Regions from separate parts of the Kitasatospora sp. NPDC028055 genome, predicted to be linked through region 3. Evidence: riboswitches for the same ligand, from Rfam matches in the RefSeq annotation. Region 3 holds a riboswitch; each other region holds the start of a gene.

Region 1 (9,366 bases), on a different contig from region 3:
AGGCCGGGGCGTCTGCACTGGTACCGGTGATGCACCAGATCGCGGCCCGGCTCGGGCAGGTCCTGGCACCCTGACGATCAGTCAACAGCCTTCCTCGACAAGAGCGATCGGGCCGATGTCGGCGCCCCGCCGTTCGAGTGGCGGTGGGCGAGTTGTGGCGCCGCCGCGTCGGCGGCTCGGACACCCTGGGGCGGACGCGGCCCGCGACGGCGCGGGCCGCCGGAGCACGGGAACAGGGTGAACGGCGTGGCACAGCACGGAGTACGGGGCGGCGCGGGGCGCAGGGGGTTCGGCCGGATCGGCCTGATCGGCCGGGCCGGATGGGTCGGCCAGGTCGGATGGGGCGGCCGGGCCGGATGGGTCGCGGCGGTGACGGCGGGCTGCGCGGCAGCCGCACTGGCCGCCGGCCCGTCCTGGGCGGTGCGGCACCCGGTGCCACGCCCGGACCTTGGGGTCGTCGCGCCGGGTGCGCCCGAGGCGTCCACGCTGCCGGCCGTGGTGGCCAAGCCGTCCGCATCGCACCTGGAGGTGGTCCGGATCGACCCGGACCCGGCGTCGCCAGGCGGCACCACCACCATTCACGCCTTCGTCGCCAACGCGGGCCCGGACACCACCGTGTCCCCGTTCACGGTGACGGTCACCCTCCCGAACGGGGTCACCGCGGCCCCCCCGTTCTACCCAACGGACTGTGAGGTCGTCGCACGCGGCAGGCAGGTGCGCTGCGTCTTCGGCCCCGGGCTGAAGGAGGGGCGCAGCGCGACCGCCCTCGTCCCGGTCGTGCTCTCCCCCGATCTGCCGCTCGGGGTCCTGGCGGGCGGCTCGGTCGAGGTGCGCAGCGCGGACGACCCGGGGGGCATCCGCCACCGGGAGCCGTTCGACATTCGGGTCGTCGAGACGACCCAGGGCTGACGGCCGGATCGCCCCACCGGTCACCGGCCGCCGGCGAGCGGCTGCCGGATCCCGGTGACCGGTGGGGCGGGCTCGTGGTTACCGGTAGACGTGGTCACCGGTACAGGTGGTTACCGGTAGACGAGGTCACCGGCAGACGCGGTCACCGGTAGACGCGGACGTAGTCGGCGGCCATGGTGATCGGGGCGTTCCCCTGCGGCGCCGGGTGGTACTTGCCGGCGCTCACCGAGAGGTTGAGGATCAGGTACGCCGAGAAGTTGGCCCCGACGCCCTTGCCGTCCGAGAACACCTTGACGCCGTTGACGTACCAGTCCACCGAGTTGGCGCCGTAGTAGGTGCCGATGGTCACCCACTGGTCGGCGGCGACGGCGCTCGCATCGGTGTAGTAGTCGGGGTTGCCGGGGTTGACGTGGTTGGTCAGCTCCAGCAGGTTCGGGTTGTCGGGGTGGTACTCGAAGGAGTCGATCTCCCCGTTGCCGTTCTTCCAGGTCCACAGGGCGGGCCAGGCGCCGGTGCCGGCGGGCAGCTTGACCCGGGTCTCGGCGTAGTCGCCGGTCTTGACCTGGAAGCCCTCGGCGGAGCCCTCGGTGGTCAGGAAGCCGGTGTTCCAGGACTGCTTGCCGTTCTCCAGGGTGGGGCCGCCCGGGGTGGCGGTGAACGTGGCGACGCCGTTCCCGACGGTGACGTTGTTCTTGTTCAGCCAGTCGAGCTTGTTGTCGTCCGGGTTGTGGTTCCCGTACTTGTACGAGGTGCTCTTGTCACCGACCCAGCGCTGGCCCCAGTTGATCGGGCCGTTGAACTCGTCGGACCAGGTCAGCGACTTGCCCGCGATCGGGGAGGACGGCGCCGGGGTCGTCGGGGTGGCCGTGGCGGTCGGGGTGCTGGTCGGGGTCGCGGTGGGGGTCGCCGTGGGGGTCGCCGTGGGGGTCGCGGTGGGGGTCGCCGTCGGGGAGGGGGCCGGCGTGGGCGTACCCGTGGCCGAGACCACCAGCTGCTGCGAGGGCAGGTTGTGCCACGCGCCGCCGAGGTCCTGCCAGAAACCGAACTGGGTGTACGTCCCGGCGGCCAGGGTGCGGGCGGCGCTGGTGTAGTTGAATCCGCCGGGGCAGATCTGCACGTTGCTCGCGTTGCCCGGGAAGTCCAGGTTGGTGCCGCGCGCGTCACGGACGCCGACGCCGACGGTCTTGGCGGTGAAGCAGGCCGAGGAGTGCAGGGCCAGCGAGGCGGTGCCGGCCTTGCCGGCGACCATGGTGGCGGGGGCGAGCCGGTCCTGGGTGACGGTCGGGCCGGTGGCGGCCTGGGCGCCGGAGACGGACGGCAGGCCGAGCAGGCCGGCGCCGGTGATGGCGAGCGCCCCGGTCGTGGCGAGGGCGGCGTTGCGGCCGCGGTGGGACGGACGGGCGTGGCGGGGCGCGCGACGGCGCCGGGCAGGCTGGTGCATGGGGATCCTCTGCGACGCCTGCGAGGTGAGCTGTCGGATTCGGGCTGCAGTTGCCCGGCCGCCTGTGGAGCGGCTTCACCCCTAGCCGCGACCCGCACGCTGGTGCGTACGGGCCGGGCGCTGACCTTGGTTCCCCCGCTCCCGTCCGCTGTGGTGCTCGGGTACTCGCCGGCGGGTGGACGGGACTCGGCGTCCCGGCGGCGGGGTCCGCGACGGCGGACGACGAGTGCAGGCTAGGCAGGCCATCCGTGGACGGACAACCTGATCAAGCCGGTTGTCGCACAGCTCACAGTGGTGTCGATCAACGACGCTGCGTGGTGGCCGAGTTGATCACCGGAGTCGACGCCGCCCGGTCCCCCCGTCCGGCCCGCCCGGACTGCCGACCGCACACTGTACGCGGTACGACGGTGGCGGACCGTACCGTGACCGCCGAACCGTGACCGCCGAACCGTGACATCCGTGGCGTGGAGCCGCCCGTATCCGCCCGGTCGGATAAATTGGAGCCCTGGGATTTTCCACGGTGCACAAGAGCACCGACCAGAGCCGTACGACCCGTCCGCCGTTCCGGAGAAGAGGTTCCGCCCCACCATGACCGCGCCCGCGCCCCTGCCCGCCTTCGCCGGCCGCACCTACGTCTTCCGGGCCGACAACGGCGCGGCCTTCCGCAACTCCTACTCGGCCGACGGCACCCGGCTGCGCTGGGAGGGCCTCGGTGAGTCGGCGGGCCAGTGGGAGGACGTGCGGCTGCACGTCGCCGAGGTCGCACCGGAGATCTACTTCGTCAGCTGGACGGAACAGAGCGGGATCACCGTCAGCCACGTGATGGACCTCAACGCGCTGACCGTACGGGCCTTCTGGACCTTCGAGGGCGAGGGCGGCCGGGTCGGCCAGTTGCACACCGGGACGCTGGAGCGGGTCGCCTGACCGGCGCCGAAACGGACCGACCCCCCGGGAGCCGCGGCTTCCGGGGGGTCGGTGTGTTCGGTGTGTTCCGTGCGTTCTGCGTGTCCTGCGTGTCCTGCGCGTTCCGCGGGCGGCGCCGTCAGACGGTCTGGCCCGGGTGGCCCGGCTGGTTCGGGACCTTGAGGTGCTGGGACAGCCACTCCAGTGAGGACGGCAGCAGGGCGCTCCAGGTCTCGAAGTTGTGGCCGCCGTTCTCGAGCATGCTGTAGGAGACCTTCATCGGGCTCTTCGCGGCGTCGATGAACGCCTCGGTGTCCTGCTTGTAGTTGCCGTCGCCCTTCTTGGTGCCGGCCAGCAGCACGGAGACGTTCGGCTGCGGCAGGTTCTTCAACCGCCACATCAGGTCGGCCTCGTTGCGGCGCTGCTTGCTGCCGCCGAAGAGGTCGCCGGTGGTCGGGTCGTCGGCCGCCTCGTAGTACCCGGAGAGGGACACGGCGGTCGGGAAGACGTCCGGGTGGCGCATGGCCAGCTTGAGCGCGCAGTAGCCACCGGTGGAGTTGCCCATGAAGGCCCAGGCCTGCGGGTCGGTCGAGACCCGGTAGCTGGCCTGGATCGCCGACGGGACGTCCTTGGTGAAGTACGTGTCGGACTGGGCGCCGCCGGGGATGTCCTCGCACTCGGTGTCCTGCGGCAGCGCGGGCGAGGGGCGCATCAGGACCATGACGGTCGGCTGCATCCGGCCCTCCTGCAGCAGCTTGAGCGCGGCGCCCGGGTAGTTGAAGCGGGTGATCAGGTTCTCGGCGATTCCTGGGAAGCCGGTGCTGACGATCACGGCCGGGAACTGCTTCTGCGCGTACTCGGGCTGGAAGTACTGGGGCGGAAGGTAGACGTAGCCCTCGGTCGACAGCCGGCTCTCCTTGCCGTCGATCCGGACCTTGCGGATCTCGCCGGACTGGCTGGGCTCACGGCCCATGGCGCCGCCGCCCTTGACCGAGGCCTGGCCTATGGTCTCGACCAGCAGTCGGCCGGAGGCGTCCGCCTTGTTGTGGATGACCACCGGGCCGGTGCTGCCCGTGCCCATCAGGTCGTCCCAACTGCTATAGAAGGCGAAGTAGTTGTTCGCCACCAGCCCGAGCGCGGCGAGCACCGCCAGCTGGGTGGCGAGCAGCGCGCCGATCCGGCCGAGCACCGCCTGCCAGCTCTTCCGGGCGAGTCTGGGCCAGAGCCAGACCGTGCCGACCATCATCACGACCGCCATCAGCACGGCCAGTGCCAGCACCTTGTGGCTCGTCAGACCCATTTTCCAGTTGCTCCCACGCCTCGAACTCCCACCCCTCCGTTCAGGGACATCCGAGGAGGTCACCCCGGTTCCCCCACCGGGGCGCGAGCACCAACCCTAGCGGGAGCTGTAAGGAAGCTGATCGGGGGCTGTGGGCAGGCCGCGAACAGATGACAGAGTTCAACTTTCAGATAACAGATAACAGATAACAGATTTCGAAAGTTGTTCGCTGTCATCTGTTCGCCGCTATCCGTTCGCGGCCGTCTGTTCGCTTGCGCCCGCTCGCCGCCAGCCCGCTAGTCCCCCGCCGGCTGAGCCCACAGCCGTAGCCCCACCGTGAGTTCGCGCATGCAGCGGCCGCCGAGGTCCTGCGGGGAGCCCGGGCCGGTGACAGCCGCGTCGGAGCCCGCCCACTGCTCCAGGGCCACCCGGATCGCCGCCGTGGCCGCAGCCGCGGCCAGCCGGACCTCCAGCGGATCGACGCCGTCCGGACAGCGGGCGGCCAGCACACCCCGCAGCCGCTCCTCCGACCCGGCGTGGACCTTCTGCCAGGTGCCGTCCAGCCGCGGGTCGCGCAGCAGGTCGCGGGTCCAGTACATCGCCTCGACGGCCGCGTCGTCGGCCGGGGTGAGCGACTCGACGGCCGAGCGCTCCAGCGCCTCACGCAGCGGTACGTCCGCCGGGCTCTCGGCCAGCAGGTCCATCCAGCGCTGCCCGCCGGCCGCCAACAGCGGGGCGACGGCGTCCTCCTTGACGGAGAAGTAGCGGTAGAAGGTGCGCAGCGAGATGCCCGCGGCGGCGGCGATCTCCTCGGCGGTGGTCGCCTCGGCGCCCCGCTCGGCAAAAAGCGCGGCGGCGGTGCGGGCGATCTCCAGCCGGGTGGCGTCACGGCGGCGCTGGGTCAGGGTCGGGCGTCCGGTCACAGGGGCCAGCGTACGCAAGCGATCAAGGTCACGGCACATCGCGCCCGAGTGGCACATCAAGCCTTGTTGGCACAACATGCCATATGGACGTACCGTGTCTCTTGAGGTCGAGAGACCACGAACGAAGGAGGACCACCATGGAGCGCTTCAGCGGACGGAACGTCCTGATCACCGGCGGCGGCTCTGGCATCGGCCAGGCGACCGTGCACCGGATCCTCGCCGAGGGCGGGAAGGTCGTCGCCGTCGACGTCAACGAGGACGGCCTGAAGAAGACCCTGGACCGCGCGACCGCCGAGGGCACCGCCGACCGCCTGACGATCCAGGTCCTGGACATCTCGGACGAGGCCGCCGTGGTGGCGGGCGTCGCCGAGGCCGTCGCGGGCCTGGGCGGTCTGGACGTCCTGGTCAACGCCGCCGGCATCCTCCGCTCCTCGCACACCCACCAGACCACCCTGGAGTTCTGGAACAAGCTCCTCGCGGTGAACCTGACCGGCACCTTCCTGATGACCCGCGAGGCGCTCCCCGCGCTGCTCGCCACCGGCAAGGGCGTGGTGGTCAACTTCAGCTCCACCTCCGCGAGCTTCGCCCACCCCTACATGGCCGCCTACGCCGCGACCAAGGGCGGCATCCAGTCCTTCACCCACGCGATCGCCTCGGAGTACTCGAAGCAGGGCCTGCGCGCGGTCTGCGTCGCACCTGGCAGCATCGACAGCGGCATGACCAACAACCCGGGCCTGCCCGCCGACGCCGATTTCGGCCTGCTGGCCAAGCTCTCCCCCGCCCTCGGCCACGGCTTCGCGGGCCCGGACACGGTGGCCGGCGTGATCGCCATGCTGGCCTCCGACGACGGCGCCTTCGTCACCGGCACCGAGCTCCGGATCGACGGCGGCACCCACATGTGAGCCCCCGGTCCGGTCACCGGCGGGGCCCGTGCCCTCCCCCATCGGGCACGGGCCCCGTCGGCGTCCTCCTTCTCAGGGTTCTCAGGCTTCTCAGGCTCCTCAGGCTTCCGGTCGCAGTCAGCTGGTAGCGGTCAGCCGGTAGCCCGGGCGTGCCGACCGTTCGAGGCCACGCCCCGCCGGGCGTCGCGGCGGGCAGCGAGCGCGTTGCCGACCGCCGCGAGCGCGGCCCCGAGCAGCAGGAACGCCACCGCCAGCAGGAAGCACGCCCCCGCGATCCGGCGGTAGCCGCCGTGCCGGGCGGGGTCGAGGAACGGGTAGGGGTACCAGCCGACCGCGTGGCCGCGGAGCAGCGCGTACGCCAGGTAGACCAGCGGGAACCCCAGCCAGCCGAGCACCGTCCGGGCCCGGACGGGCCGGGCGGGCGGGTCGACCAGCCAGTCGGCGAGCACGAGCAGCGGCATCACGCGGTGGACCACGTCGTCCACCCAAGGGATCACCAGCGGCGCCGGGTACGTCGCCAGCAGCGTGCCGTACGCCAACCCGGTGACCACCAGGTAGAGCGCCACCGCGCCGCGCACCGCGTCCGGTACGGGCCGGCGGCCGGTCAGCCCGGCCCAGCCGCCGTAGCCGAGGACGGCCGCTCCGGCGAGGTTGGCGAGGTTGGTGAAGTAGCTGAGGAAGTTCACCACCCCGGAGCCGTCCGTCGCCGCGTGGTAGCCGGAGAAGCAGAGTGCGACGACCAGGAAGGCCGCGACGGCGAGCCGGGCGGGGGCGAGCCACGAGTTCATCGTCGGGAACCGCCTCTCTGGGGCGTGGTCCGGACAGGAGCTCTTCGGATTCAAACCCCGGCGGGCGGACCCGGCCACATGAGGGAGCGTTCCAGGAGCGTTCCAGGAGCGGTTCAGGAGCGGTTCAGCGCAGGCCTCAGGGGCTGCGCCAGTCGGTGGCCAGGGCCGCCGCCGGGTTGGCGACCAGCAGCAGCTCGCACAGCTCGGGCCCGAAGGTGCGGGCCAGTCGCGGGGCGAGGTCGGTGAGCAGCCGGGTGGGGCCGCCGACCTCGCGGGCCGTCCGGGTGGTGGTGTCGGCGCCGAGCAGCAGCCGTTCGGCGTGGCCCGCCTCGACCAGGTCGGCGATCACCTCGAAGGCCTGGAGGTCGGCGGGGTGGCCGATCCGTGCGGGACTGTCCAGGGCGAGGAACGCCCCCTCGGCGGCGAGGCTGCGGTGCAGCGACCGGTCGGTGAAGCGGGTGAGGTGGCCGAGGATGATCCGGTCGGGGTCGACGCCGTGCCGCCCGTGCAGCCGGTGCAGGACGCCGTGCGGGTCACCCTCGGGTTCGAGGTGGACGGCGATCGGGGCACCGGTGGCGTGGTGCGCCTCGGCTGCGGCGGCCATCGTCCGGCGGGTGTGCCCGGTCAGCGGGCTCGCGTCGTCAGCGATCTTGATCAGACCGGCCCGGACGCCCTCGGGAGCGCCGGGGAGCCCGGTGCTGAGCTCGGTGACGAAGTGCTCGGCGAGGTCGGCCGACGCGGCGGGGCCTCCGGTCGTGCCGGGGGTACCGGCGGGGAACCGGTCCTCGGGGTAGTGGACCGCCTGGTGCGCGCCGGTGGCGGCGATCACGTGGACGCCGGTCGCGCGGGACAGCGCGGCGAGGGTGCCCGCACCACGCCCCATGCCCCGCGGGGTCCACTGGACGAAGGAGTGGCCGCCGGCTGCGGCGTACTCGCTCAGCACCGCCTCGGCAGCGACTGGGTCGTCCAACTCCTGGCCGGGGAGCAGGGGGCTGCGGATGAAGAGGTGGTCGTGGGAGTCGGTGACGCCCAGGTCGCCGGGGGCGAGGTCGCCCAGGACGGTCCGTACGGTGCGGGTGGCGGTCATGCCGCGTCCTCTGCCGGGGTGTCGGTCACGGGAGCGGCAGTCACGGCAGCGGCGGTCACGGAAGCGGCGGCAGGCGGGGCTGCGGACGCTGCGAAGGTGGCCGTGGCCACCCGGAGGCCGGCCAGGGCCTTGGGGACGCCGACGTACGGGGCCAGGTGGACGATCACCTCGGTGATCTCCTCGCGGCTCATCCCGATCCGCAGGCTGTTGCGCACGTGGTCGGCAAGCTGCGGCTCGACCCCGCCGAGGGCGGTGAGCGCGGCCAGGTTGGCGATCTGGCGGTCGCGCAGAGCGAGGCCGGGGCGCTGGTAGGTACCACCGAAGAGGCTGGTGACGATCCAGTCGGCGAAGCCGGGGGCAAGCGCGTCCAGACCGCTGAGGGTGCCGGCGGCGACCGGGCCGGCGAGCTCGGCGAGCAGGGCGTAGCCGGCTTCGCGGTCGAGCGGCGCCGGTGTGAGGTCGGCGGGGACGAGGCCTGTCGGGACGGCATCGGCCGGGACGGCGTCGGTCGTGGTGGCGTCGGCCGGGGTGAGGGGCCGGGTCACGGCGTTGGCCGGGGCGGTGGCGGTGGCGGGGTTCGTGGCGGGCATCGCGGTGAGGGGGCCTTTCACCAGTGGCGGCCGGCCGGCAGCCGGTCGAGTTCGGGACGGGACAGGTGCAGCACCCGGAAGCGGGTGCCGGGCGCGTCCTCCGGGGCGGGGCCGGACCAGAGGGCGAGGCTGAGCAGTTCCCAGCGGCTCGGGTCCACGGCGACGGCGGCGGTGTGCAGGGTTGGGTGCGACGGGTGCGCAGGGAGCTCGGCGAGGGCCCGCTCGACGGCCTCGGCCGGGTCGGCGGTCTCCGGGAGCCGGACGATCGTGCGCGTGGCGGTGCTCGGAGCCTCCGTCCGGGCGCCCTCGGCCAGGCCCGCGCCGAGCCAGTGGCGGACGACCGGGCGGCCGAAGTCTGCGCTCAGACCGCGGAAGCCCGGGCCCCACAGGAACCGGTTCATGCCTTCGGCCGTGCGCCAGAGGTAGAACGGCGCGTACTGGTTGACCGGCGAGCCGTCCTGGCCGCGTTCGCGGACCAGGTACGCCTTGAGGCCGAGGCCGGGGTGGGCGTCCAGCAGGTGGCCCTTGTCGGCCACGCGTCGGC
Region 2 (9,366 bases), on a different contig from region 3:
CCGGCACCGGCCGGGGCCCGGGGCGCCCGCGGCGGGTAGGTTCGAGGTGTGACGACTAATGGTGTGCCGACGGACGCCCCGGGCGCGAAGCTGATCCTGCTGACCACCACCCACCGGGTGGCCCCCGGGCTGCTGGCGTGGCCGGCCTGGGAGGCGCTGCGGTCGGCCGGGCGGGTGCTGGTGGCGGACGAGGGGCATCCGCAGGTGGCGGCGGTGCGGCAGGCCGGGGTGGCGGTGGAGGTGGTGCCGGCCGGGTCGGCGCCGGCGCTGGCGCGGCTGCTGACCGGGCAGCCGGCCGGGGCGGGGCCGACGGTGTGGCTGGGCGGCCCGGACGGGGACCCGGGGCTGACGGACGCGCTGGCCCGGCTCGCGGTGGAGCACGCCGGGGAGGTGCCGGAGATCGAGGTGCTGCCCGGCTCGTACGACCTGCCGGGTGCGCGGCTGCTGGACCTCGCCTCGGTGATGGACCGGCTGCGCTCGCCGGGCGGCTGCCCGTGGGACGCCGAGCAGACCCACGAGAGCCTGGTGAAGTACCTGGTCGAGGAGGCCTACGAGCTGGTCGAGGCGATCGAGGAGGGGGACCGGGACGCGCTGCGCGAGGAGCTGGGCGACGTCCTGCTGCAGGTGTTCTTCCACGCCCGGATCGCCGAGGAGCACCCGACCGGGCCGTTCACCGTCGACGACGTGGCCGGGGACATCGTGGACAAGCTGGTGTACCGGCACCCGCACGTGTTCGGGGACGTCGAGGCGGAGGGCGCCGCCGAGGTGGAGGCGAACTGGGAGCAGTTGAAGGCGGCCGAGAAGGCGGACCGGGAGTCCGTCCTGGACGGCGTCCCGGCCGGGCTGCCGGCGCTGGCGTACGCGGCGAAGCTGGTGTCCCGGGTGCGCCGGGCGGGCTTCGCACAGGTGCCGGACGAGCCGTACGAGCTGCCGGCGGAGCTGACCGCGGAGTCGGTGGGCCGACTGCTGCTGGCGGTGGTGCAGCGGGCGCACGACGCCGGGGTGGACGTGGACGCGGCGCTGCGCTCGGCCGCGCGCGGCTACCGGGAGGCGGTGCGCGCGGCCGAGGGGCTCAAGCCGGAGTAGTGGGGGCGGCTCAGGCCGCCGTGGCGGTGCGCTCCGAGGCGGACCGCTGCGGCGGGACGAGCTCGCCGATCGCCTCGCCGATCAGGACGACCAGTTCGGCGAGGCGCTCCAGGTCGAGGTGGGCGGGCAGGTCGGCGAGGGAGACGATCCGCTCGCCCTTCGGGCCCGCCACGCAGAAGAGGTCGATCGGACCGAAGTGCTTCTCGGCGGTGTCGACCAGGGCGGCGACGTCGCTGGGCCGGCGGACGTCGCCGGAGACGCCGACCACGGGGCAGCCCGGCCGGTCGAGTTCGGCGGCGAGGTCCTCGGCGACGCCGACGTGGGTGTCGGCGATCAGCATCCCGGCGGCGTCGGCCGCGGTGAACCGGCGGGCGAGGTCGGCCCCCGAACCGCCCGCGAGTACCGCGATGACGACGACTGCTCCGCTGACCGTCATTGGTCCAGCTCCTCCCTGCGGGCGGCACCGCACCGGCGCCCGCGCGTACTTCGGAGGATCGTAGGCACGTCCTGACCCTCCGCAACAGGGATTACCCCGCAGGTGACCAGGCTCACGCCTGCCGCCCGGCCAAGAGCTGGCCAAGGCCTGTCCACCCGGCGTCCACGAGCCGTCCACGGAGTGTCGGCGTCCCGCTCGCGTGCCGGTCACGGACGGTTCGCGCGGCGGTGACCTCCGGCCGGTCGCGGCGGTGACCTCCGGCCGGTGGCGGGGGCGCGTCCGCCGGTGGTCCGGGCCCGTCCGGTCCAGCGGTTACGGTCGACCCATGCCAGCTCAGCCCGAGGGCGCCCAGCCCGCCGCCCAGCCCGACCCGCAGCTCTTCACCTGGGAGTTCGCCGCCGACCCGTACCCCGCCTACGCCTGGCTGCGCGAGCACGCGCCGGTGCACCGCACCAAGCTGCCGAGCGGGGTGGAGGCCTGGCTGGTGACGCGCTACGCGGACGCCCGGCAGGCGCTCGCGGACAGCCGGCTGTCGAAGAACCCGGCGCACCACAGCGAGCAGGCGCACCGCACCGGCCGGGTGGGCATCCCGGGGGAGCGGCAGGCGGACCTGATGACCCACCTGCTGAACATCGACCCGCCGGACCACACCCGGCTGCGCCGCCTGGTGGCGAAGGCGTTCACCCCGCGCCGGGTGGCCGAGTTCGAGCCGCGGGTCCAGCAGCTGACCGACCGGCTGATCGACGGCTTCGCGCAGCGCGGTTCGGCGGACCTGATCCACGAGTTCGCGTTCCCGCTCCCCATCTACGCGATCTGCGACATGCTGGGCGTGCCGGCCGAGGACCAGGACGACTTCCGCGACTGGGCCGGAATGATGCTGCGCCACACCAAGCCGGGCCAAGCGGGCGGCCAACGCGGCGGTGTGGGGCGGGCGGTGAAGCGGATGCGGGCGTACCTGCTGGAGCTGATCCACCGCAAGCGGGCGGACCTCGGGGACGACCTGATCTCCGGCCTGATCCGGGCGAGCGACCACGGCGAGCACCTGACCGAGAACGAGGCCGCCGCGATGGCCTTCATCCTCCTCTTCGCCGGGTTCGAGACGACGGTGAACCTGATCGGCAACGGCACGTACGCGCTGCTGCGCAATCCCGGGCAGCGGGCCCTGCTGCAGGAGTCGGTGGCCCGCGGCGAGACCGCGCTGCTGGAGACCGGGATCGAGGAACTCCTGCGCTACGACGGGCCGGTGGAGCTGGCGACCTGGCGGTTCGCGACCCGTCCGCTGACCATCGGCGGGGTGGAGATCCCGGTCGGGGATCCGGTGCTGGTGGTGCTGGCGGCGGCGGACCGCGATCCGGCCAGGTTCTCCGACGAGAACACCCTCGACCTGGCCCGGAGCGACAACCCCCACCTGGGGTTCGGGCACGGCATCCACTACTGCATCGGCGCCCCGCTGGCCCGGCTGGAGGGGCGGTCCGCGCTGGCCACGCTGCTTTCCCGGCTGCCCGATCTGCGACTGGCCGAAAGCCCGGAGAATCTGCGCTGGCGGGGTGGCCTGATCATGCGTGGATTGCGCGAACTTCCGGTCGAATTCAGTCCGGAGCTCAGGTCGCCGCACGGCCTTCCTGAGCCGGCGACACGCTGACGGGGCATCCGGAACCGGCCACCAGCGGCGGTATGAACGCCCATCAAACCGGACAAAGACCCGCCGTTGGTAGGCGATCGAACACGGGCCGTAATTCTGGTGTGATGTCGGTGATATGAGCTTGTGATTCGTCTGAGGATCTGTCTAGTCTCCGTGGAGTTCGCAGCTGCGGACCTCGTGCGCGGGACGCCGAATCCTGCCCGCCGCGTCACGGGAAACCGACCAGAACCCTGGGCAGGGGCGGGGGAACCAGGTTTGTTGCCGTTCCTCCACGGCTCGGGGTGAAGCCGCCCGCGCGGAATCGATTCCGCAGACGGCGGCCGGGCCACCTCCCGGTCCGAACCCGACAGCTCACCTCGCAGGCGTGCGGAGAGGGACCTTCATGCTGTTCGTTGGAACTGGCCGTCATCGTCGTCGCACCCAGGCCGAGAAGGCCATCGCCGTCGCAGGTGTGGCCGGCGTCGGACTCGCACTGCCGCTCCTCACCGCCACCGGTGCCTCCGCCGCCCCGGCCTCCGTCTGGGACTCCGTCGCCCAGTGCGAGAGCGGCGGCAACTGGAGCATCAACACCGGCAACGGCTTCTCCGGCGGCCTCCAGTTCACCCCCAGCACCTGGAAGGCGTACGGCGGCACCGCGTACGCGGCGCAGGCCAACCAGGCCAGCAAGGCGCAGCAGATCGCGGTCGCCGAGAAGGTCCTCGCCTCGCAGGGCCCCGGCGCCTGGCCGGTCTGCTCCAAGAAGGCCGGCCTGAGCAAGGGCGGCGCCTCGGCCGAGGTGGACACCTCCTCGGACGCCAAGCCGCAGAAGCAGCAGGCCCAGCAGCAGGCTCCCAAGGCCGCCGCGAAGCCCGCCCAGTCGAAGCCGGTCCAGCAGTACGCGCCGAAGCACGCCGCGCCGAAGCAGGCCGAGAAGCCCGCCGACCCGTCGGCGCAGCAGTACGCCCCCAAGCACGCCGCCCCGCGGGCCGCCCAGGCCCCGGCCGCCACGACCGGCCACGACTACACCGTCCGGGACGGCGACACCCTGTCGGGCATCGCCACCGCCCAGGGCGTGTCCGGCGGCTGGCAGGCGCTGTACGACGGCAACCGCGGCACGGTCGGCGGCAACCCGGACCTGATCGTGCCCGGCCAGGTCCTGCACCTGGGCTGAGCCGGACCGTTTCCACGGCGGACGACACGCTGGACAGGTGACGACACGCTGGACAGGTAGGGGGCCGCGCCCGGCGGCCCCCTACGTCCGCGTCCGCCCGCCCCGGTGGGACGCGCCGGGACGAGCAGGTGAACTACCGGTGGGTAGCCGGGCCACACGGTGAGACGCAGCCCAGGCCGACGTGGCCCCGGGAGCCCGGGCGGTTAGGCTCTGGTCGTAACGACTCCGCAATCGTCCGGCCGACGGCACCACCCGCAGCCGGACCCTGCTTCCGCAAGGAGATGCTTCGTGCCGTCCATCGATGTCGTCGTAGCCCGTGAAATCCTCGACTCCCGCGGCAACCCCACGGTCGAGGTCGAGGTCGGCCTCGACGACGGCAGCACGGGTCGTGCCGCTGTTCCGTCGGGTGCCTCGACCGGCGCCTTCGAGGCGCTCGAACTGCGCGACGGCGACAAGAACCGCTACTTCGGGAAGGGCGTGGAGAAGGCCGTCCTGGCCGTCATCGAGCAGATCGGCCCCGAGCTGGTCGGCTACGACGCCACCGAGCAGCGCCTGATCGACCAGGCCATGCTCGACCTGGACGCCACCCCGGACAAGTCCTCGCTCGGCGCCAACGCCATCCTGGGCGTGTCGCTGGCCGTCGCGCACGCCGCCTCCGAGGCCAGCGACCTGCCGCTGTTCCGCTACCTGGGCGGCCCGAACGCGCACGTCCTGCCGGTCCCGATGATGAACATCCTCAACGGCGGCTCGCACGCGGACTCCAACGTCGACATCCAGGAGTTCATGATCGCCCCGATCGGCGCGGAGTCCTTCTCCGAGGCCGTCCGCTGGGGCGTCGAGGTCTACCACACCCTCAAGGGCGTGCTGAAGGAGCGCGGCCTGTCCACCGGCCTCGGCGACGAGGGCGGCTTCGCGCCGAACCTGGACAGCAACCGCGAGGCCCTGGACCTCATCACCGAGGCCATCCAGAAGGCCGGCTACGTGCCCGGCCGCGACATCGCGCTCGCCCTGGACGTCGCCGCCTCCGAGTTCTACGAGGACGGCGCCTACCAGTTCGAGGGCAAGGCGCTGACCTCCGCCGAGCTCATCGAGTACTACGCCGAGCTGGTCGCCTCCTACCCGCTGGTCTCCATCGAGGACCCGCTGGACGAGTCGGACTGGGACGGCTGGAAGGCCATGACCGTCAAGCTGGGCGACAAGGTCCAGCTGGTCGGCGACGACCTGTTCGTCACCAACCCGGCCCGCCTGGCCAAGGGCATCGAGACCGGCACCGCCAACGCGCTGCTGGTGAAGGTGAACCAGATCGGCTCGCTGACCGAGACCCTGGACGCCGTCGAGCTGGCCCAGCGCAACGGCTACCGCTGCATGATGTCGCACCGCTCCGGCGAGACCGAGGACGTCACCATCGCCGACCTGGCCGTCGCCACCAACTGCGGCCAGATCAAGACCGGTGCCCCGGCCCGCTCCGAGCGCGTCGCCAAGTACAACCAGCTGCTGCGCATCGAGGAGATCCTCGACGACGCCGCCGAGTACGCCGGCCGCGGCGCCTTCCCGCGGTTCAAGCACGAGGGCTGAGCACGCCCGGGCCGGGCGACGTCCGGCCCGGCCGCCGGGGGCCCGAGGCCCCCGGTAGCGCACGCCTGACCGGTGCCCCGCCGCTCACCCCGTAGGGTGGACGGCGGGGCACCGTCGCGACCAGGAGGGGATACGGGAGATGGCTGGCTGGAGGATCCCGGGCTTGGCGGCCCGGCCTCGGTTCACGAGCCGGGCGACCGTCCTGGTCCTGGTGCTCTGCTCGCTGGTGGCGATCCTGGCCTACCCGACGCGGCAGTTCATCTCCCAGCGCGCCGAGATCTCCGCCCAGCGGGCGAAGGCCGACCACGCGCGCCAGCAGGTCGACCAGCTGCGCCGGGACAAGGCACGCTGGCAGGACCCGGAGTACGTCAAGGCGCAGGCCCGCGCCCGGCTGCACTACGCGGTGCCGGGGGAGACCCCGTACATCGCGGTGGACCCGGCCGGTCCAGCCGCCCAGCCCTCCGCCCCGGCCGGTTCGGCCGCTCCCGCCGCCGACGCGGCCGCCGGCCCGGCGAAGGCCGCCAAGCCCTGGTACACCAGCATCTGGGACTCGGTGGACGCCGCCGACACCGTCGCGCTGGCTCCCGCCGCACCCCGTCCGCTCCCCCCGTCCTCCGTTGGAGACCCCACCCCCCATGACCACTGAGAACCACCCCGCCGTCTCCGACGCCGACGTCGCGGCCATCGCCGCCCAGCTCGGCCGGGTGCCGCGCGGCCTGCGCGGCGTGGCGCACCGCTGCCCCTGCGGCAACCCCGACGTCGTGGAGACGGCCCCCCGGCTGCCGGACGGCACGCCGTTCCCGACGCTGTACTACCTGACCTGCCCCAAGGCCGCCTCGCTGATCGGCACCCTGGAGGCGGAGGGTGTGATGAAGGATCAGACGGCCCGGCTCGCCGAGGACCCGGAGCTGGCCGCCGCCTACCAGAAGGCGCACGAGGACTACATCGCCCGGCGTGACGCGATCGAGGTGCTGGAGGGCTTCCCGAGCGCCGGCGGCATGCCGGACCGGGTGAAGTGCCTGCACGTGCTGGTCGGCCACTCGCTGGCGGCCGGAGAGGGCGTCAACCCGCTCGGCGACGAGGCGATCGGCATGCTGGAGGACTGGTGGGCCAAGGGCCCGTGCGTCTCCCCGGCCGAGGTCCAGGCCGCCGGTGAGCGGGTCGCCCGCAACCGCGCCAAGGACCAGGACCACGAGGCCGTGATCGCGGCCAAGCAGCAGAAGGCCGCCGAGCGGGCGGCGAAGAAGCGCGCCGCCGAGGAGACCACGGCGGGTCAGGAAGCCGCGGCGGCGCAGGACGCGGCGGCGGAGCAGGAGTCCGAGTGAGCACGACCCGGGTGGCCGCGATCGACTGCGGCACCAACTCGATCCGGCTGCTGGTCGCCGACCTGGACCCGGAGACGGGCGAGATCACCGACCTCGACCGCCGCATGATCATCAACCGGCTGGGCCAGGGCGTCGACCGCACCGGCCGGCTGCACCCGGACGCGCTGGAGCGCACCTTCGCCGCCTGCCGGGAGTACCGGGAGGTCATCGCGGGCTTCGGCGTCGGCCCGGAGCGCACCCGCTTCGTCGCCACCAGCGCCTCCCGGGACGCCGAGAACAGCGACGAGTACGTCAAGGGCGTGCGCGACATCCTGGGCGTCGAGCCCGAGGTGGTGAGCGGCGAGGAGGAGGCGCACCTGTCCTTCGTCGGTGCCACCAAGGAGCTGGCCGGCGGGCAGTTCCCCGCCCCCTACCTGGTCTTCGACCTGGGCGGCGGCTCCACCGAGTTCGTGCTCGGCGGGGCGGAGGTCCAGGCGGCGCGCTCGGTGGACATCGGCTGCGTGCGGCTGACCGAGCGGCACTTCGGCGGCGCCGAACTGCCCTCCGAGGAGCAGATCGCCGAGGCCCGGGCGCACGTGCGGGCCGAGCTGGACAAGGCCGAGGAGGTCGTCCCGCTGACCGGTGCGGCCACCCTGGTGGGCCTGGCCGGGACGGTCACCACGGTGTCCGCGATCGCCCAGGACCTGCCCGCGTACCAGTCGGAGCGGATCCACCACTCCCGGATCAGCCGCGAGCGGGTCGCCGAGATCGCCCGCGAGCTGCTGGCCGCCACCCACGCCGAGCGCGCGGCCATCCCGTCGATGCACCCGGGCCGGGTGGACGTGATCGCGGCGGGCGCGCTGGAACTGCTGGAGATCATGGACCGCACCGGCGCCGCCGAGGTGGTCGTGAGCGAGCACGACATCCTGGACGGCATCGCCTGGAGTACGGCCTCCTGACCACCCTCAGGCCTTACCCCACCGGCCCCGACGCCCCTTTCGGGGTGCCGGGGCCGGGGCACGCCCGGGTGCGTGCGAGAACCTTCGTGAATTTCTTCACATGGCGATCCAGCCTTTCGTCGCACCCCGTGGCCCGCTACGCCCGAATTGTGAGACCGAAGGCCCTCCGGTCGAACGGCCCCTTGGATCGCAGGTCAGGGCTCGTCCGAGGTTTGAAAATCGAAATCACGAGCGGGAACCCGGGCGCTGTACGGATCGTTGCTGCTCAGCCGGGTAGTGCTCCGGCGCACGTTCGCGGGGGGCTGTCGAGGGTCGTGAGCCGGTGCGCCGGGCCGGTTTTTGTGGGCGCGGAGTGTAGCACGGGGTGTCCATGAGCTTGTGACCGGGCTCACGAAGGCTGCTCCGGACGGTGCTGGATACTTTCGGATATGAGCACCACGGAGCGTCCTCGCATCCTCATTGTCGGCGGTGGTTACGTCGGCCTGTATGCCGCGATGCGCATCCTCAAGAAGATGCGTTACGGCGAAGCGACCGTCACGGTCGTCGACCCGCGGTCGTACATGACGTACCTGCCCTTCCTCCCCGAGGCGGCCGGCGGCAACGTCGCGCCCCGCAACCTCGTCGCGCCGCTGCGCAAGACCCTCAAGCAGGCGGAGGTGCTGACCGGGTCCGTCACCGGCATCGACCACGCCCGCAAGGTCGCGACCATCCAGCCGGCGGCCGGCGACAGCTACGAGCTGCCCTTCGAGTACCTGGTCGTCGCGACCGGCTCGGTCTCCCGCACCTTCCCGATCCCGGGTCTGGCGGAGAACGGCATCGGCATGAAGACGGTCGAGGAGGCCATCGGCCTCCGCAACCACGTCATGGCCCAGCTCGACAAGGCCGAGTCCACCTCGGACGAGGAGGTCCGCCGCAAGGCCCTGACCTTCGTCGTCATCGGCGGCGGCTTCGCCGGCATCGAGACGGTCGCCGAGGTCGAGGACATGGCCCGCGACGCGGCCAAGCTGTACAAGACCGTCAGCCGCGACGACATGCGCTTCGTCGTGGTCGAGGCGGCCAACCGCATCCTCCCCGAGATGGGCCCGGACCTCGGTCTGTGGACCAAGGAGAAGCTCGAGGAGCGCGACATCGAGGTCTACATCGAGACCTCGATGGACTCCTGCGTCGACGGCCACGTCGTGCTGAAGAACGGCCTGGAGATGGACGCCGCCACC
Region 3 (9,366 bases):
GTAGGCGCGGAGGACGGCGGTGACGGCGTCGTCCCCGCTGCGGCCGACGGCGGCGTCCGCGAGCCGGTCGGCGAGCTCCTCGGTGACCCGGACCGCGATGAGGCGCCGCAACTCGCCGAGTCCGCCACTGACGTGCTTGTACAGCGAGGGGGTGGCGACGCCGGCCCGGGTGGCGACGGAGGCGAGGGTGAGGGCTTCACCGCCCTGGTCGTCGATGAGGGCGAGGGCGTGGTCGACGACCTGGTCGGGGGTCAGTCCTACGCGGGGCATGGCTTCGTTCTCTCCGTACGGGCGGGGTTCAGGCGAGTTCGGCGAGGAAGGGCAGCAGGGCGTCGGCGACGGCCTGCGGGTTGTCGGCCATCGGGTAGTGCCCGGACCCTTCGATCATCACCTTGCGGGCGCCGAGCTTCTCGGCCTGGAGGTCGGCGACGGCCTCGGGCTTCGGGAAGTCGGGGTCCTTGCTGCCCATGAGGACGAGGGCCGGGCAGCGGACGGCCGCGCACCAGCCGACGGGTGCGGAGTCGCCGGTGACGTGGCCGCGGGTGGCGGTCCGCCGGCCGGGGGTGCGCAGGGCGGCGACGAGCCCGTCGACGTAGCCGTCGAGGTCGGCGGGGCGGGGGCCGGGGTAGGCCATCTTGCGCAGGTAGAAGCCCCAGACGCCGGGCCACCGGACCATGGCGGCGCCCATGACGACCATGACGCCCCGCATGAGGGCGTTGGCCCGGTGTTCGACGAAGGCGTCGATCAGGGCGATCCCGGCGACCCGCTGGGGTGCGTCGCCGGCGACCTTGACGACCGTCGCCCCGGTGTAGGACTGCCCGACCAGGACGGCCCGTTCGATGCCGAGGTGGTCGAGCAGGGCGAGGACGTCGGTGGCGATGGCGGCGGGCCCGTAGTCGTCCCAGACGATCGAGGAGTCGCCGAAGCCGCGCAGGTCCATGGTGACGACCCGGTGGCCGGCGGCGGTGAGCAGCGGGTGCAGGTGCCGGTAGGCGTGGCGGGAGTCGAGCATCCCGGGGAGGAGGACGACGGGGGTGCCGTCGCCCTGCCGGGTGTCGTCGTACGCGAGGCGGCCGCCGGGGACGTCGAGGAACTGGGTGCTCGGGGTGCTGGTGCCGTTCATGGTGGGCCTCCGCCGGCTCGCTCGTTTCTGCCTGTAGCCATAAAGCTAAGGCTAATAGCCTTAGCCGTCAAGCATTCGGCCGATGCCGAGGACGCTTCCCGTTCACGCCCCCTCGACCCGGAAGGGGTCGTGCTCGCTGAGCAGCTTCTCCAGCCGGGCCTGGTCGACCCGGGCGACGGTGTCCAAGGACTCCTGCCGGTCCCGGATCACCTTGGCCAGCGTGAACGAGGAGGTGACGGCGTAGAGGAGGCCGATCGCGAGGAAGGCCCGGGTCCAGCCGCCCACCGGCAGGTAGGCGATCCCGGCGGCGAGGGCGGTGCCGGAGAGGGCGAAGGAGAGGACGGCCTGGACGAAGTACGCGGCCGTTGTCCGTGACTGCATCGGTGCGCTCATGGCGCCAGGATGCGATGGGGCGGCCGGGTCGCACATGAGTAGGAGTACTCAGATGGACCCGGTGGCTGAGGGGTCGTTCGTTGACGTCCGATCACCTGTTCCACAGTGGCCCCGGGCGGATGGCTTGGAATCAGAGCGTCCTAGGATTAACGTTTGATAACGCAGCGCGGTCGTCAACGCCGTACCCAGACGGCACCGTGCGCCGTCGCCTAATCCCGCCGACCGGCCTCCGGGCAGGTCAGGGAGCCGGGGAACCACGTTCCTTGGGGTGAATCGGCGGGGCTCCGGCCCGGCCGTAGGAGACCTTCCTGCTCCGAACCCGTCAGCTAACCCGGTAGGCGCGAAGGAAGGAAAGGAGCGCGCCTCCGTGGCGTCGACGCACACTCCGGCACACCCGGCCGGCCCCGCAGCCGGTACCCAGCTCCTCGACCACCCCGGCCCGCACGGCGCCGAGCCCCGCGACGGCGGGTCCGCCGGACCGGCCGAGCCGTTCGCCCCGGAGGCCGAGGCCAACCGCCACCGGATGCCGCGTCAGACCCGCGGGGCCTCCCCGCTGCTCGGCGTCACCGCCGTCGCCGCCACCCTGGGTGCCACCGGCTTCGCCTCCGCGACCCCGGCCGCCGCACCCGCCGTCGAGGCCCCGGACGAGACGCCCGTCGCCCTGGCCGCCGACCCCGGCCTCGCGCTCGCCGCCCGGATCCAGCAGCAGGCCGACAGCCAGCGCACCGCCGCCGAGGAGGGCGCCCGGGTCCAGGCCGCCCAGGAGGCCGAGGCCAAGGCCGCCGCCAAGGAGGCGGAGGCCAAGCGCGCCGCCGAGGAGGCCGAGCGGGCCAAGGCCGCCGCCCTCACCCTGCCGGTGAAGGACTACAACCTCTCCGCCCACTACGGCCAGAGCGCCCGCTACTGGGCCCACCTGCACACCGGCCTGGACTTCGCCGCCGACACCGGCACCGCGGTCTACGCCGTCGGTCAGGGCACCGTCACCTCGGCCGGCTGGTCCGGCTCGTACGGCTACCGGATCGTCGAGACCCTGCCCGACGGCACCGAGATCTGGTACTGCCACCTCTCCTCGATCATCAAGGGCTCCGGCAAGGTCACCGCCGGCCAGCAGATCGGCAAGGTCGGCGCGACCGGCAACGTCACCGGCCCGCACCTGCACCTGGAGGTCCGCCCCGGCGGCGGCGCCCCGGTCGACCCGGAGACCTGGCTCCAGCAGCGCGGCCTCACCCCGTAGGACCGATGACGCGGCAGGGCCCCGGGCGGCGCGCCCGGGGCCCTGCCACGTCAGCTCACTCCTGCTCCAGCTCCGGCTCCTCCGGCTGCTCCTCCTCGTCCGCGGGCAGCTGCGCCAGGTAGGCGTCGATCTCGGCCGCCCCCGGCTCCGGCGCGAGCTCCGGGAACTCCTCCACCAGCAGCCGCGGCAGCCCGGGCACCGTCCACTCGCCGAGCAGGTCGAGCGCCGCCTCGGTCGCCGCCGCCTCGAACTCCTCGAAGCCACCGGCCAGTTCGTCCGGCATCGGGCGCCCCAGCGCGTTCAGCTCGGCCAGGTTGCGGTAGCTGCGCCGCATCAGGCCCTGCTCCAGCAGCAGCCGCGCGCCGTCGGTGGCCATGCCGACGGACAGCACCCGGCCCGGCCCCCAGCCCTGCTCGTCCGGGTCGTCCAGCCAGCCGGTCGGCGTCAGCGCCTCGTACCCGGCCAGCCGCTGCTCCTCGTCGAGCGCCGCGAAGCCGGCCAGCCAGTCCCGGACGGCCGCCGGGTCCGTCACGTCCACCCCGTGGGCGTGCAGCAGCACCGCGTACAGCCGGGGCCAGGTCACCAGGTCGGCGCGGCGCAGCAGCCCCGCCGCGACCTCGCCCTGCCACTCGGCCTCGGCGTGCAGCCGCTCCTGGCGCTTGGCGTTGAGCCGCTTCGCCGCCCGCTGGTGGTCGACCAGCAGCCGTACGGCCTCGCCGTACGCGAGCGGGTCCTCCTCCGGCGCGGGTTGGACGTAGAGGTGGAGCCGTTCGTACAGCAGGTGCTCCACCTCGTCGGAGGTGAGTTCGGGCCAGCCGTCGTGCATCCTGCCCCCGCCGAGCTCCAGCAGCGCCAGCACCGCGCGCAGCGGCGCTTCGGCCACCGGCGCGCGGTCCTGGCCGGCCGCCCAGGCGAGCAGGTCGGCGGCCCTGGTGCGCGGGGCGAGCCGCAGGTCTTCGTCGTTCATGTTCCGAACGGTAGCCGCCGGACGCCGGTAGGGTCGGCAGCCATGGTCCCCGTACGCCTCGCCGGCCCCAGGCTCGCCCTCCGCGAGTACCGCCACACCCCGGAGGAGGTGGACGCGCTGCACGCGCTGTACGGCGACCCGGAGGTGACCCGCTACCTCCCCTTCGAGCCGCGCGACCGCGAGACCTGCGCGGACCAGCTCGAGCTCTACCTGGAGGAGGCGATGGCCGAGGAGCGGGGCGTCTACCGGCTCGCCGTCGTCCGGCGCGAGGACGCCGAGGACCCGGAGGACGCGCTGCCGATCGCGCACGCCAGCCTCACCCTCGGCAAGTACCGCTCCGCCCACCTCGGTTACGTGCTGAGCCGCCCGGTGTGGGGCCGCGGCTACGCGGGCGAGATCGCCGGACTGCTCTGCGAGCTCTCCTTCGGGGTGCTCGGCCTGCACCGGCTGGCCGCCCGGGTCGACGTGGAGAACGAGGCCTCGGCCAAGGTGCTCACCCGGCTCGGCTTCCGGCTGGAGGGGCGCGTCCGGCACGACCTGTACAAGGGCGGCGCCTGGCGCGACTCGTACCGGTACGCACTGCTCGCCGACGAGTGGTCCGGCCCGGCCGGCCCACCGCAGGGGGGTTAACCCCACCGCCGATCCGCCGGTCGGCCGGATGTTTGCCGGGCCGCGCCCCGGCCAGACTGGACCACGTCAGCACGTACGGAAGACCAGGACGACGAGGGGCCGGGGACCGGGAAATGAGCAGCAGCGGCAGCACGCTGGGTCAGGGATGGGACGCCCCGGGCGGTTACGGCGACGACGGGGCCCGCCCGGCCCGGGCCCACCGCACCGAGGAGCCGCCCGGCTTCTGGCGGGCGCCGTTCTCCGGGCACTACTACCGCGAGGTCGGCTACGCGCTCACCGGGCTGCCGGTCGCGATCGTCGGCTTCGTCCTCGCGATCGTCCTGTTCTGCCTCGGCGTCGGCACCTTCGTCACCGTCCTCGGCCTGCCGGTGCTGGCCGCCCTGACCAGCACCGCCCGGGGCTTCGGCCGGGCCGAGCGGGCCCGGGTGCGCGGGATGCTCGCCCTGGACGTGCCCGGCCCGGCGCCGGTGCGCCAGGTCCGCCCGGGCGGCTGGGGCTCGGTCACCGCGCGGCTGGCCGACGGGGCGGGCTGGAAGGCCGTGCTGTACCAGGTGGTGATGTTCCCCTGGGCGGTGTTCAGCTTCTGCCTCACGCTGACGTTCCTGCTGCTCGGCTGGGCGATGGCGCTCTACCCGCTCTACCACTGGGTCTTCCCGCGCTACACCCCCTGGCGCGGGTACCAGCTGTTCGACTTCACCGACAGCCACCACGTCCGGCACGTCTACTACGTGGAGGGCACCTGGCAGATCGCCGCGTTCTCGGCGATCGGGGTGCTGCTGATCTTCCTCACCGCGCGGCTGGTCCGCGGCCTGACCAACGTCAACCGGGCCGCCGCCCGGGGGCTGCTCGGCCGCTGAGGCCCGGCCCCGCGTCCTCCCACGTACTCCCGCACCTCCCACGTACTCCCGCCCCTGCGCCGCCCCCGCCCCGCCCGTGCTCCGGACGCGCTCCGGATGCGGGTGGGGCGGGCCCGTGTTCGGATGACCGGGTGGCGACCGCCCCCACCCCCGTGCCCGCGCCGGACGTCCTGGTCACCTCCCGCCCGCTGGACGAGTACTGCGCCCTGTTCGGCCTGACCCGCGCCCGGCTCGCCGCCCTGCCCGGCCCGCTGCTGGACTGCCCGGGCGGTGCGTCCGGCCTGGCCGCCGAGGCGCGCGAGCTGGGCTGCCGGGTGATCGCCGTCGACCCGGCGTACGCGGTGCCGCCGCCCGAGCTGGCCGCCCGGGCCCTGGCCGCCCGGGCGTCGATGGCCGTCGCGATGGCCGCCCGCCCACAGCTGTACCCCTCGCCCCGCCCGCGCGGCCCCGCCCGCCCGGAGCGCTACCTGCGCAGCTGGGACCGCGCCCGTCGGCTGTTCGCCGCCGACACGGCCGCCCACCCGCAGTGCTACCTGGCCGCCGCGCTGCCCCGGCTGCCCTTCGCGGACGGCGCCTTCGCGCTCACCCTGAGCGGCTACCTGATCTTCGCCTACCCCGAACTGTTCGGCCCGGAGCGGCAGCTGGCCGCCCTGGCCGAGCTGGTCCGGGTGACGGCCGCGGACGGGGAGGTGCGGGTCCAGCCGCTGCACGACGGCCGGGGCCGCCGCTGCGGCCACCTCGACCGGCTGCGGTACGCGCTCGGCGAGCGCCGGATCGCCAGCGAGGTCCGCCGGGTGCCGCGCGAGGACGGCCGCACCCGCAGGATCCTGGTGCTCCGAACCGCCGGCGGGCGACCACGGGGGCCCGCACCGGCACAACTTCTGTAATGGTCACTGGGCGGGTCTGCCCCTATACTCGCCCACATGAGCGAGACCACGATCCGGCCCGCCCAGCCCGCCGACGCCGACCGGCTCACCGCACTGATCCAGGCCTCGGCCGCCTACCGCGGCGACTACTTCGCGATGATCGACGGCTATGCCGTGCGGCCCGACTACATCGAGCGCCACGAGGTGCGGATGGCCGTGGACCGCACCGACGACCGGCTGCTCGGCTTCTACGGGCTGATCCACGAACCGGCCGAACTGGACCTGATGTTCGTCGCCGACGACGCCCAAGGGCTGGGCATCGGACGGGCGTTGATCGCCGACATGCTCGACCGGGCCCGGGCCGCCGGGATCGCCGCGGTCAAGGTCGTCTCGCACCCGCCCGCCGAGGGCTTCTACCTCCAGATGGGCGCCGTGCGCACCGGCACCCGCCCGCCGCAGCCCAAGACCCCCTGGTCGCAGCCCGAACTGCGCTTCACCGTCTAGGGGTTCGCCGGCGGGTCGACAGCCGCCGGCCCGGATGCCATGGGCTCGGGCGCCGCCGGCTCGGATGCCACCGCTTCGGACGCCGCAGGCCCCGCGCCCTCCGCGCCCTCCGCGCTGGCCCCCGTCGGCTGCGCCGGGACGAAGGCCACCGCCCGCAGCCGGGACAGTATCTTCTCCGCCAGCCAACTGCGGTCCGACCCGTACGGAATGCCCCGCGGGTCGACCAACTGCGCCGCCACCGCGTCCCGCAGCCGCTGCGCCTCCGCTCCGGGCAGCCGGGAGAGCAGGCCCCGGGCGGCCAGCAGCGCGTGGTACTGCTCGAACCCCGAGCGCGGGTGCTCGATCGCCTCCAGCACGCTCGGCAGGTCCGCCAGCGACGGATCGCCCTGCATCAGCGCGAGGGCCTGGATCCGGCGGCCCTCCGAGCCGTCCGCGAACAGGGCCCGCACCTGGTCGGCGGTCAGCGCCGAGCGGGTCGCGGTCGACCGGACCTCCGCCACCACGCCGTCCGGCCCGGCGGGGGAGCCCGAGGACGGCGGCAACTGGGCGGCCAGCGCGGCGGGTTGCTCCGTGCTGCCACCGAGCAGCCCGAGCTGCTGCATCGCGCGTACCCGCAGGTCGTCGGCGCCCACCTTGTCGCCGCGCCGGTCGCGGTCCTGCCCGGCCAGGAAGAGGTCCAGCGCCTCGTCCGTCTCGGTCAGCACCCGGGGCAGCGCCAGCCTGGTCACCAGCCAGCCGGCCAGGAAGCCCAGCACCAGGAAGTAGAGCACCAGCGCGGCCGCGAACGGTACCGCGGCGTCCTCCCCGCCCAGCACGGGCGCCAGCGCCGTACCGAGCTGGTGCAGCCGTTCGCCGAGCGAGCCGAGCTGGGTCAGCCCGACGCCCAGCAGCACCTTGGTCAGCCAGTCGGAGACCTGCTCCAGATTGGTGTTGGGCGCGTACCAGCCCTGCGGCTCGCCGGAGCCGTTCTTCACCCGGGGCACCCCGAACAGGAAGCCCAGCGCGCCGCCGAGCACCGTCGAGGCACCGGCCACCACCAGGCCGCCGCCGAGCGCCTGCCAGGCCTGCGCCCGGCCGAGCGCGAACAGCAGCAGGCCGAGCAGGCCCGTGCCGGTCAGCACCCCGGCGGCCGTCCACTGTGCTGTCCGCAGTGCCGACCCGCCGACCCGTCGCCGCGCCCTTGCCATCGCCCACCCCTGTGTCCGCGCCGCTGCGCCCCGTCGTCTCCGAGAGGCCGCGCCGACTCTAGCGCCGCGGCCCCAGCACGGGAACGACCCGGGGGCACCGCCGCTACGACGGGCCGGTGCAAACGCAGACGGCCCGCAGGCTGCTCCTCGACGCCGGCCCGTGCACTGGCCTGGCGCCGAGGCACCGGGGATGTACCGGTGAGCCTGCGGGCCGGGTGACTGCTGTGGATTTCGCCTGCCGGAGGCCAGGGGCCTCACCCTGCGCAGGCAGGGGCGGCTCTAGCGAGCAGCCACCTCACGCATCCTGATGGAACTCAATTCAGGATCACCTCCTTTCAGTGTGCCGCCACTGTAGGCAGCCCCCTGTCGGGAGGGCAACGGATTATTCGCGGGCGCCGCTCAGGCGCCCTTCACCTTGTCCTGGAACTTGGTGTAGTCGATCACGTTGTCGGGCGACGGGATCTGGAGGGTGACCGGCTTGTCGTAGTCGGTGAAGTCGATCTGGCCCTTGTCCGCGCCGGTGGTCTTCTCCATCCGCACCGGGTAGAACTTGCCCTCGGTGGCGATGTGGAGGAGCGACTCCTCGCCCTTGTCGTCCTTCTCCTTGAGGCTGAACGTCTTGACCCCGTTGACGGTCCCGGCGCTGCCCTTGGTCGGGGTGCTGCCCGCGTCGTCCTGGAGCATGTCGCTCGCCCAGGTGAGCTTGCAGAAGTCCATCATCGGCTTCATCTTCGGGTCGCCGTCGAAGCCGGTCAGGTAGCGGCCCTTGAAGAGCTCGGCGACCGCGTCGCCCTTGGGCCCGCTGAACGTCTTCCAGAACTGGGTGTCCGGCTTGATGAAGGACTGCTTGCCGTCGCTGATGAGCTCGAAGGAGCCGACGCCGGGCATGGCCATGGTGCCCTGGCAGTTGCCCTTGGTGTCCATGGCCATGTTCATGGTCATGACGCCGTCGTCGGTGGGGATCTTGCCGGCGATCTTGAGCGAGGTGGCGGCGGCCAGCGCCTGCCGGGCCTGCTTCTCGATCTCCTGGGCGGTCAGCTTGTCGGTGTCGAGCTTCGCCACGGTCGGAGTCGGAGTCGGCGTGGCGGTCGGGGTCGCGGCCGCCGCGGCGGTGGTGGCCGCAGGCGCCGCGGCCTTGTCCGAGTCCTTGTTGTCGCCACAGGCGGCCGTGCCGGCCCCCAGCAGGAGGCAGATCGTGGCAGTGCTCACCAGGCGCTTCGACAGCATGAGGTCGTTCCTTGTCCAGGGAACGGTCCCGCCGCCCCCCACTTGGATGAATTTTTCCTCAGTATGGGGGAGCGGTCTGACAGCAGATCTTGAAAAAGGGTGCCGTTACCGCTTCGTGGCGGGACCGTGTTCTACCCGTGCTGGGAACGCGTAAGGGCCCGGAGGACGAATCCTCCGGGCCCTTACGGCTACTGAGTAGCGGGGACAGGATTTGAACCTGCGACCTCTGGGTTATGAGCCCAGCGAGCTACCGAGCTGCTCCACCCCGCGTCGGTGAACACCACACTACGGGGAAGTCGCCGAGATGGGAAATCGGTTCTGCGGAACGGCCTCCGCTCACCCTCAGCGCCGGCCCCCGGACCGCCCCTCGGACCGCCC

What was found. A riboswitch is a leader RNA that binds a small molecule or an ion and turns the genes downstream of it on or off. The one in region 3 is predicted to bind cyclic di-AMP.
Region 1: linked by a shared signal. The riboswitch ahead of AB0F71_RS07815 (glycoside hydrolase family 16 protein) and the one ahead of AB0F71_RS24280 (M23 family metallopeptidase) in region 3 are both predicted to bind cyclic di-AMP.
Region 2: linked by a shared signal. The riboswitch ahead of AB0F71_RS11525 (transglycosylase family protein) and the one ahead of AB0F71_RS24280 (M23 family metallopeptidase) in region 3 are both predicted to bind cyclic di-AMP.

The regions. Positions count from the first base shown of each region.
Region 1 covers NZ_JBEZXE010000004.1:106,500-115,865, forward strand. The annotation lists gene AB0F71_RS07805 (IclR family transcriptional regulator) at 1-74, shown strand, start outside; gene AB0F71_RS07810 (hypothetical protein) at 247-909, shown strand; gene AB0F71_RS07815 (glycoside hydrolase family 16 protein) at 1,052-2,350, opposite strand; cyclic di-AMP (ydaO/yuaA leader) riboswitch at 2,353-2,516, opposite strand; gene AB0F71_RS07820 (phenolic acid decarboxylase) at 2,939-3,274, shown strand; gene AB0F71_RS07825 (alpha/beta hydrolase-fold protein) at 3,393-4,553, opposite strand; gene AB0F71_RS07830 (TetR family transcriptional regulator) at 4,829-5,455, opposite strand; gene AB0F71_RS07835 (SDR family oxidoreductase) at 5,593-6,357, shown strand; gene AB0F71_RS07840 (Pr6Pr family membrane protein) at 6,489-7,145, opposite strand; gene AB0F71_RS07845 (phosphotriesterase) at 7,282-8,232, opposite strand; gene AB0F71_RS07850 (carboxymuconolactone decarboxylase family protein) at 8,229-8,822, opposite strand; gene AB0F71_RS07855 (DUF4865 family protein) at 8,840-9,366, opposite strand, start outside.
Region 2 covers NZ_JBEZXE010000007.1:147,397-156,762, reverse strand. The annotation lists gene AB0F71_RS11540 (MazG family protein) at 49-1,086, shown strand; gene AB0F71_RS11535 (SDR family NAD(P)-dependent oxidoreductase) at 1,097-1,522, opposite strand; gene AB0F71_RS11530 (cytochrome P450) at 1,848-3,164, shown strand; cyclic di-AMP (ydaO/yuaA leader) riboswitch at 3,375-3,545, shown strand; gene AB0F71_RS11525 (transglycosylase family protein) at 3,547-4,314, shown strand; gene eno (phosphopyruvate hydratase) at 4,603-5,889, shown strand; gene AB0F71_RS11515 (septum formation initiator family protein) at 6,053-6,535, shown strand; partial or broken gene AB0F71_RS11510 (DUF501 domain-containing protein) at 6,507-7,022, shown strand; gene AB0F71_RS11505 (Ppx/GppA phosphatase family protein) at 7,211-8,152, shown strand; gene AB0F71_RS11500 (NAD(P)/FAD-dependent oxidoreductase) at 8,581-9,366, shown strand, end outside.
Region 3 covers NZ_JBEZXE010000026.1:84,186-93,551, forward strand. The annotation lists gene AB0F71_RS24265 (WHG domain-containing protein) at 1-270, opposite strand, end outside; gene AB0F71_RS24270 (alpha/beta hydrolase) at 299-1,123, opposite strand; gene AB0F71_RS24275 (YiaA/YiaB family inner membrane protein) at 1,226-1,516, opposite strand; cyclic di-AMP (ydaO/yuaA leader) riboswitch at 1,713-1,871, shown strand; gene AB0F71_RS24280 (M23 family metallopeptidase) at 1,884-2,750, shown strand; gene AB0F71_RS24285 (hypothetical protein) at 2,806-3,717, opposite strand; gene AB0F71_RS24290 (GNAT family protein) at 3,760-4,347, shown strand; gene AB0F71_RS24295 (sensor domain-containing protein) at 4,461-5,204, shown strand; gene AB0F71_RS24300 (hypothetical protein) at 5,336-6,091, shown strand; gene AB0F71_RS24305 (GNAT family N-acetyltransferase) at 6,128-6,574, shown strand; gene AB0F71_RS24310 (hypothetical protein) at 6,571-7,761, opposite strand; gene AB0F71_RS24315 (hypothetical protein) at 8,161-8,988, opposite strand; tRNA gene AB0F71_RS24320 (tRNA-Met) at 9,185-9,258, opposite strand; gene AB0F71_RS24325 (PrsW family intramembrane metalloprotease) at 9,331-9,366, opposite strand, start outside.